Regions from separate parts of the Pseudomonas sp. PA-7-1E genome, predicted to be linked through region 2. Evidence: predicted binding sites of a transcription regulator. Region 2 holds the regulator's gene; the other holds the start of a gene.
The links. Region 2 encodes sigma-54, which starts transcription at its own class of promoters, with help from an activator protein. Its sites were predicted from a motif close to ANTGGCATNNANNTTGCTNT; they were not measured.

Region 1 (3,408 bases), on a different contig from region 2:
CACGGGGCGCGATCACTACCTGACGGCGGTGACGCGGGTCGATAACCAGTTGGTGGAAATCATCGACGTGGAGAAGATCCTCGCCGAAGTGGCCCCCACCTCGGAAACCATTTCCGTCGGGGTGGTGGATGCCGAAACGGCACACAAGGCGGTTTCGCTGCGTGTGTTGACCGTGGATGACTCTTCTGTAGCGCGCAAGCAGGTCACGCGTTGCCTGCAAACGGTCGGGGTTGAGGTGGTAGCGCTCAATGATGGCCGCCAGGCCTTGGATTACCTGCGCAAGCTGGCAGACGAAGGCAAGAGGCCTGAAGAAGAATTCTTGATGATGATCTCTGACATCGAGATGCCGGAAATGGATGGCTACACGCTCACGGCCGAAATACGTAACGATCCACGCATGCAAAAGTTGCATATCATCCTGCATACTTCGTTGTCGGGGGTATTCAATCAGGCAATGGTCAAGAAGGTCGGTGCGGATGACTTTCTGGCCAAGTTCCGTCCTGATGACCTCGCATCCCGGGTAGTCGACCGGATCAAGGCAGCAGATCACGGCTAGGGGATTTCCCCTGGCGGTCACACGATTTAAGAGGCGGCATCATTGTCTACGGGTAATTTGGATTTCGAACAGTTCCGGGTCTTCCTGGAAAAAGCCTGTGGCATATTGCTCGGTGAAAACAAGCAGTACCTGGTATCCAGCCGTCTCAACAAGCTGATGGAACAGCAGGGCATCAAGTCCCTGGGTGAGTTGGTCCAGCGGATCCAGGGGCAGCCGCGCAGTGGGCTCAAGGAAATGGTGGTCGATGCCATGACTACCAACGAAACCTTGTGGTTTCGCGATACCTATCCCTTTGAAGTGCTCAAGAACAAAGTCTTGCCGGAAGCCATCAAGGCCAGCCCGGGCCAGCGCCTGCGTATCTGGTCGGCGGCCTGTTCCTCGGGGCAGGAGCCGTACTCGATCTCGATGTCCATCGACGAGTTCGAGCGGACCAACATGGGCCAGTTGAAAGCCGGCGCGCAAATTGTGGCCACGGACTTGTCCGGCACTATGCTCACCAACTGCAAGACCGGTGAGTACGACAGCCTGGCGTTGGGCCGAGGCTTGTCCCAGGAGCGCCTTCAACGTTACTTCGATCCCAAAGGGGCGGGGCGTTGGGCGATCAAGGCGCCGATCAAGAATCGCGTCGAATTCCGCTCGTTCAATCTGCTCGACAGCTACGCCAGCCTGGGCAAGTTCGACATGGTGTTCTGCCGCAATGTGCTGATCTATTTCTCCGCTGAAGTGAAGAAAGACATCCTGCTGCGTATCCATGGCACGCTCAAGCGCGGAGGTTATCTGTTCCTCGGTGCTTCCGAGGCGCTCAATGGGCTGCCGGATCACTTCCAAATGGTGCAATGCAGCCCGGGGATCATCTACCAGGCCAAGTAGCCTGGGTGTATGCAATAAAACTGTGGGAGCCGGGCTTGCCCGCGATAGCGTTTTGTCAGTCGACGAATAGGTCGGCAGGCACTCCGCCATCGCAGGCAAGCCAGCTCCCACATTTGTTTTCTCGGCAAGCTGGCGTAAAGCGGCAACTGCCCATTGCCGCTTTACTGGCACTACGCGGAAATCGCTTGCCGCTTTTCTGGCATAGTCGCCGGCAACTCCCTTCGAAACCCTTGATATACGGGGCTCTCGCAAGTTTGGCATACACCTTGCTATAACCCTGCTAACGAACAGCAGGTCAGCCTAAAGGTTTCCGCCATGAGCATCAGCTTCGATAAAGCGCTCGGTATCCACGAACAAGCCCTGGGCTTCCGCGCCCAGCGTGCCGAAGTCCTGGCCAACAACATCGCCAACGCCGACACCCCGAACTACAAAGCTCGGGACCTGGACTTCTCCGCCGTGCTCGCCGCACAACAGGACAAGACCAAGAACGGCACCTTCGCCTTGAACATGACCAATAGCCGTCATATCGAAGCGCAAGGCCTGGGCAATGGTGACGAGTCGCTGCTGTATCGCACGCCGATGCAGCCGTCGATCGACCAGAACACCGTTGACGCCCAGCTGGAGCAATCGAACTACGCCGAAAACTCGGTGAACTTCCAAGCCAGCTTCACCCTGCTCAACAGCAAATTCAAAGGGCTGATGTCAGCCCTGCGCGGAGAGTAAGCCATGTCCCTGTCCAGTGTTTTCAATATTGCCGGCAGTGGCATGAGCGCGCAGACCACGCGTTTGAACACCGTCGCCAGTAACATCGCCAACGCCGAGACCGTCTCCTCGAGCATTGACCAGACCTATCGCGCCCGCCATCCGGTATTCGCCACCATGTTCCAGGGTGGCCAGGCAGGCGGCAGCGAGTCGCTGTTCCAGAATCAGGACGCAGCCGGCTCCGGCGTGCAGGTGTTGGGCGTGGTCGAAGACCAGAGCAACCTGGAGGCCCGTTACGAGCCCAACCATCCTGCCGCGAACGAAAAGGGTTACGTCTACTACCCCAACGTCAACGTGGTCGAGGAAATGGCTGACATGATTTCCGCCAGCCGCTCGTTCCAGACCAACGCGGAAATGATGAACACCGCCAAAACCATGATGCAGAAGGTCCTGACCCTGGGTCAGTGATAAGGGGCGCCAAATAATGGCCATCGTTGATACGTCAAACAACACGGCTGTCCAGGACCTGTTCAACTCCAAGGTCAAGGACGCGTCGAACAATGTCTCGAATGTTTCCAAAGCGGCCACGGGTAACCAGGCGCTGGGCAAGGACGCATTCCTGCAGTTGCTGGTGACCCAGCTGAAAAACCAGAACCCGCTGTCGCCCCAGGACAACGGCGCGTTCGTGGCCCAGCTTGCCCAGTTCAGCAGCCTGGAAGGCATCAACACCCTGAACGACTCGGTGAACAACATCTCCAGCAACTTCAGCTCTTCTCAAGCGCTGCAGGCTTCGTCGCTGGTGGGGCGGTCGATCATTATCCAGACCGACAAAGCCATGGTGGATACCAGCAAGAGCATGAACGGTTCAGTGGCGGTGCCATCGGCGGTGGGCAACGTGTCCGTCAAGATCACCGACAAGGACGGCAACGTCGTACGCACCGTGGATATGGGCGCGCAGAGTGCCGGCAGCCAGAGCTTTATCTGGGACGGCAAGAACGACAAGGGTGAGGTCGCCCCAGCCGGCACCTACACCTTCAATGCCTCCACCAAGAACGACAAAGGTGACGCGGTGGCCCTGACCACCTCGCTACCAGCCACGGTCACCAGCGTGACCCTGAGCAAGACCGGCGGCGAAATGCTGCTCAACCTTGCAGGCGGCATGGGCAGCGTCAAGCTGTCGCAAATTCAGACTATCGGTACATAGAGCCGGCTAAATACGGCAGAGGAGAGAAACATGTCTTTTAACATCGGCCTTAGCGGCCTCTATGCGGCCAACAAAC
Region 2 (3,408 bases):
GGGAACGGTTGGCGCTGCTGAGGGGGTGGCGTCGACGGGTTTCGGAGAAACGCTTGAGCAGGGTCTCTTCGTCGGCATCCAGGTACAGCACATCGCAATGAATGTGCTTGGCACGCACTTCTTCCAACAGTTCCGGGAAGCGCGAGAGGTGGCTGGGCAGGTTGCGCGCATCAATCGAGACCGCAACGAGCGGCTGCGCCAATTCGGTATGGATCAGTGCACGCTCCGCCAGCTCTGGCAGCAGGCCGGCAGGCAGGTTGTCGATGCAATAGAAGCCGTTGTCCTCAAGCACATTGAGGGCGGTGCTCTTACCGGAGCCGGAGCGACCGCTGACGATGATCAAACGCATGATTACTGCCCGTTTTGTTCATCCAGGACAACTTGGTACAACGCTTCATTGCTGGAAGCGCTGCGCAGTTTGTCGCGTACATCCTTGCGGTCTAGCATGCTGGCGATCTGCCGTAGCAGTTCCAGGTGCGCATCGGTGGCGGCTTCCGGGACCAGCAGCACAAACAGCAGGTCGACCGGGGCGCCGTCGATGGCGTCGAAATCAATCGGAGCGTCCAGGTGCATCAGCGCGCTCACGGGTTTATCACAACCTTTGAGGCGGCAGTGGGGGATCGCGATGCCGTTGCCAAAACCGGTGGAGCCGAGTTTTTCACGGGCAATCAGAGCTTCGAAGACATCTTGCATCTCCAGATCCGGAATTTCCCGGGCGATCAGGTTGGCAATTTGTTCGAGGGCGCGCTTTTTACTGCCGCCCGGCACGTTCACGAGGGAACGGCCGGGGGTCAGGATGTTTTCAAGTCGGATCATGGGGGGAGAGTTAACGACCTGTACCTTGCATCAGGTGCAGATTCTTTTCCTTATGCTTTATGAGTTGGCGGTCGAGCTTGTCGTAGAGGGAGTCAATGGCCGCGTACATATCTTCATGTTCCGCATTGGCGACGAGCTTGGCATTCGGTACGTGCAGGGTGGCCTCGATTTTCTGCTTGAGCTTATCGACCTCCATGATGACCTGCACGTTGGTGATCTTGTCAAAATGCCCCGCAAGCTTGTTCAGTTTGCTCTCGGTGTATTCACGCAGGGGCTTGGTGACTTCCAGCTGGTGTCCACTGATGTTGACTTGCATACAGCTTCTCCTTCGTTGCCAGTGCATAAAGCGGTGGGCAGGAATACCCACCACTGGAACGCTGTGGCCCGCCCGTCACATCAACCGCTTACGCTCGCTGGAAGGCGCGATCCCTAGGGACTCGCGGTACTTGGCGACGGTTCGACGGGCGACCTGAATGCCTTGTGCCTCCAGTAAACCAGCGATCTTGCTGTCACTCAACGGCTTTTTCTGATTTTCAGCGGCAACCAGTTTTTTGATGATCGCACGGATCGCCGTGGACGAGCATTCACCGCCTTCAGAGGTGCTGACGTGGCTGGAGAAAAAGTATTTCAGCTCATAAATACCCCGTGGGGTATGCATGAATTTCTGCGTGGTAACCCGGGAAATCGTCGATTCATGCATGCCGACGGCTTCGGCGATGTCGTGCAGCACGAGAGGCTTCATGGCCTCGTCGCCGTACTCCAGGAAACCGCGCTGGTGTTCGACGATCTGGGTTGCGACTTTCATCAGGGTTTCGTTGCGGCTTTGCAGGCTCTTGATGAACCACCGCGCTTCCTGCAACTGGTTGCGCATGAAGGTGTTATCGGCGCTGGTGTCGGCGCGGCGCACAAAACCTGCGTATTGCGGGTTGACCCGCAGGCGCGGTACTGACTCCTGGTTCAGCTCCACCAGCCAGCGTTCGTTGTCCTTGCGCACAATGACGTCGGGCACCACATATTCGGCTTCGCTGGACTCGATCTGCGAGCCTGGACGCGGGTTGAGGCTTTGCACCAGTTCGATGACCTGGCGCAAGTCATCTTCCTTGAGCTTCATACGGCGCATCAGTTGGCTGTAGTCGCGACTGCCCAGCAGGTCGATGTAGTCACTGACCAAGCGTTGCGCTTCCGTGAGCCATGGCGTCTTGGCCGGTAATTGGCGCAGTTGCAGTAACAGGCACTCGCTGAGTGTGCGTGCGCCGATGCCTGCGGGCTCGAATTGCTGGATGCGGTGCAGGACGGCTTCGATTTCGTCCAGTTCGATATCCAGTTCCGGGTCGAAGGCCTCGAGGATCTCGTCGAGGGTTTCGTCCAGGTAACCCTGATTATTGATGCAATCGATCAGGGTTACCGCGATCAGGCGATCGGTATCGGACATCGGCGCCAGGTTCAGTTGCCACAGCAAGTGGCTCTGAAGGCTCTCGCCCGCCGACGTGCGGGTAGTGAAATCCCACTCGTCATCATCGCTGCTTGGCAGGCTGCTGGCGCTGGTCTGGTAGACGTCTTCCCAGGCGGTGTCCACGGGAAGCTCGTTGGGAATGCGTTCGTTCCAGTCGCCTTCCTCCAGGTTGTCCACCGTCGGGGCGGTTTCCTGATAGGAGGGTTCCTGCACGTCGGAATTGGGTTTTTGCTCGATGTTATCGGCCAGAGGATCTGCGTTATCGAAGTCGTCGCCTTCTTCCTGGCGTTCGAGCATCGGATTGGACTCCAGGGCCTCCTGGATCTCCTGTTGCAGGTCCAGGGTCGACAATTGGAGCAGGCGGATGGCCTGTTGCAGCTGCGGTGTCATCGTCAGCTGCTGGCCCATTCTCAGGACTAGCGATGGTTTCATGGCAGGGGCTTAACACCTTATTCGCCGGCGCAATGCGCCATCCACGACAGGGCGCGTGAGCGCCAAACATAAGCAAATTATATGCCTGATCTCGGGGCCTTTGCCTAGAGCGCGGTAACAATAAAAAAACCGAGGTTTCCATTGACTCCCGCACGCTCCAGGTAAGAGCGCGATACCCCTGTGTTTACAGGCGGAACTCGTGACCCAGGTACACTTCCTTCACCAGCTCGTTGGCCAGGATGGTTTCGGCATCGCCTTCGGCAATCAGCTGACCATCGTTGACGATATACGCGGTTTCGCAGATATCGAGGGTTTCGCGCACGTTGTGATCGGTGATCAGCACGCCAATGCCCTTGGCCTTGAGGTGATGGATGATCTGCTTGATGTCGCCCACCGAAATCGGGTCGACGCCGGCAAAGGGTTCATCCAGCAGGATGAATTTCGGCGCGGTCGCCAGGGCGCGGGCGATTTCCACGCGACGACGTTCACCACCGGACAAGCTCATGCCGAGGTTGTCGCGAATATGGTTGATGTGGAATTCCTGCAGCAGGCTTTCCAGCTCCTGGCGGCGGCCATCGCGATCGAGTTCCTTGCGGGTCTCGAGGATCGCCATGATGTTGTCGGCTACCGACAGTTTACGGAAGATCGACGCCTCCTGCGGAAGATAGCCGATACCTGCCCGTGCACGACCGTGCATGGGTTGGTGG

Region 1: flgB (flagellar basal body rod protein FlgB) is a predicted target of sigma-54. The motif match lies at 1,680-1,699, and genes of this name have one in related genera.

What each region holds. Positions count from the first base shown of each region.
Region 1 is NZ_WKFA01000031.1:4,888-8,295, forward strand. Features, by position in the region: gene GIW79_RS18845 (chemotaxis protein CheV) at 1-556, shown strand, start outside; gene cheR (protein-glutamate O-methyltransferase CheR) at 599-1,426, shown strand; gene flgB (flagellar basal body rod protein FlgB) at 1,742-2,149, shown strand; gene flgC (flagellar basal body rod protein FlgC) at 2,153-2,596, shown strand; gene flgD (flagellar hook assembly protein FlgD) at 2,613-3,332, shown strand; gene flgE (flagellar hook protein FlgE) at 3,363-3,408, shown strand, end outside.
Region 2 is NZ_WKFA01000002.1:197,038-200,445, forward strand. Features, by position in the region: gene rapZ (RNase adapter RapZ) at 1-349, opposite strand, end outside; gene ptsN (PTS IIA-like nitrogen regulatory protein PtsN) at 352-816, opposite strand; gene hpf (ribosome hibernation-promoting factor, HPF/YfiA family) at 827-1,132, opposite strand; gene GIW79_RS02225 (RNA polymerase factor sigma-54) at 1,208-2,701, opposite strand; gene lptB (LPS export ABC transporter ATP-binding protein) at 2,886-3,408, opposite strand, start outside.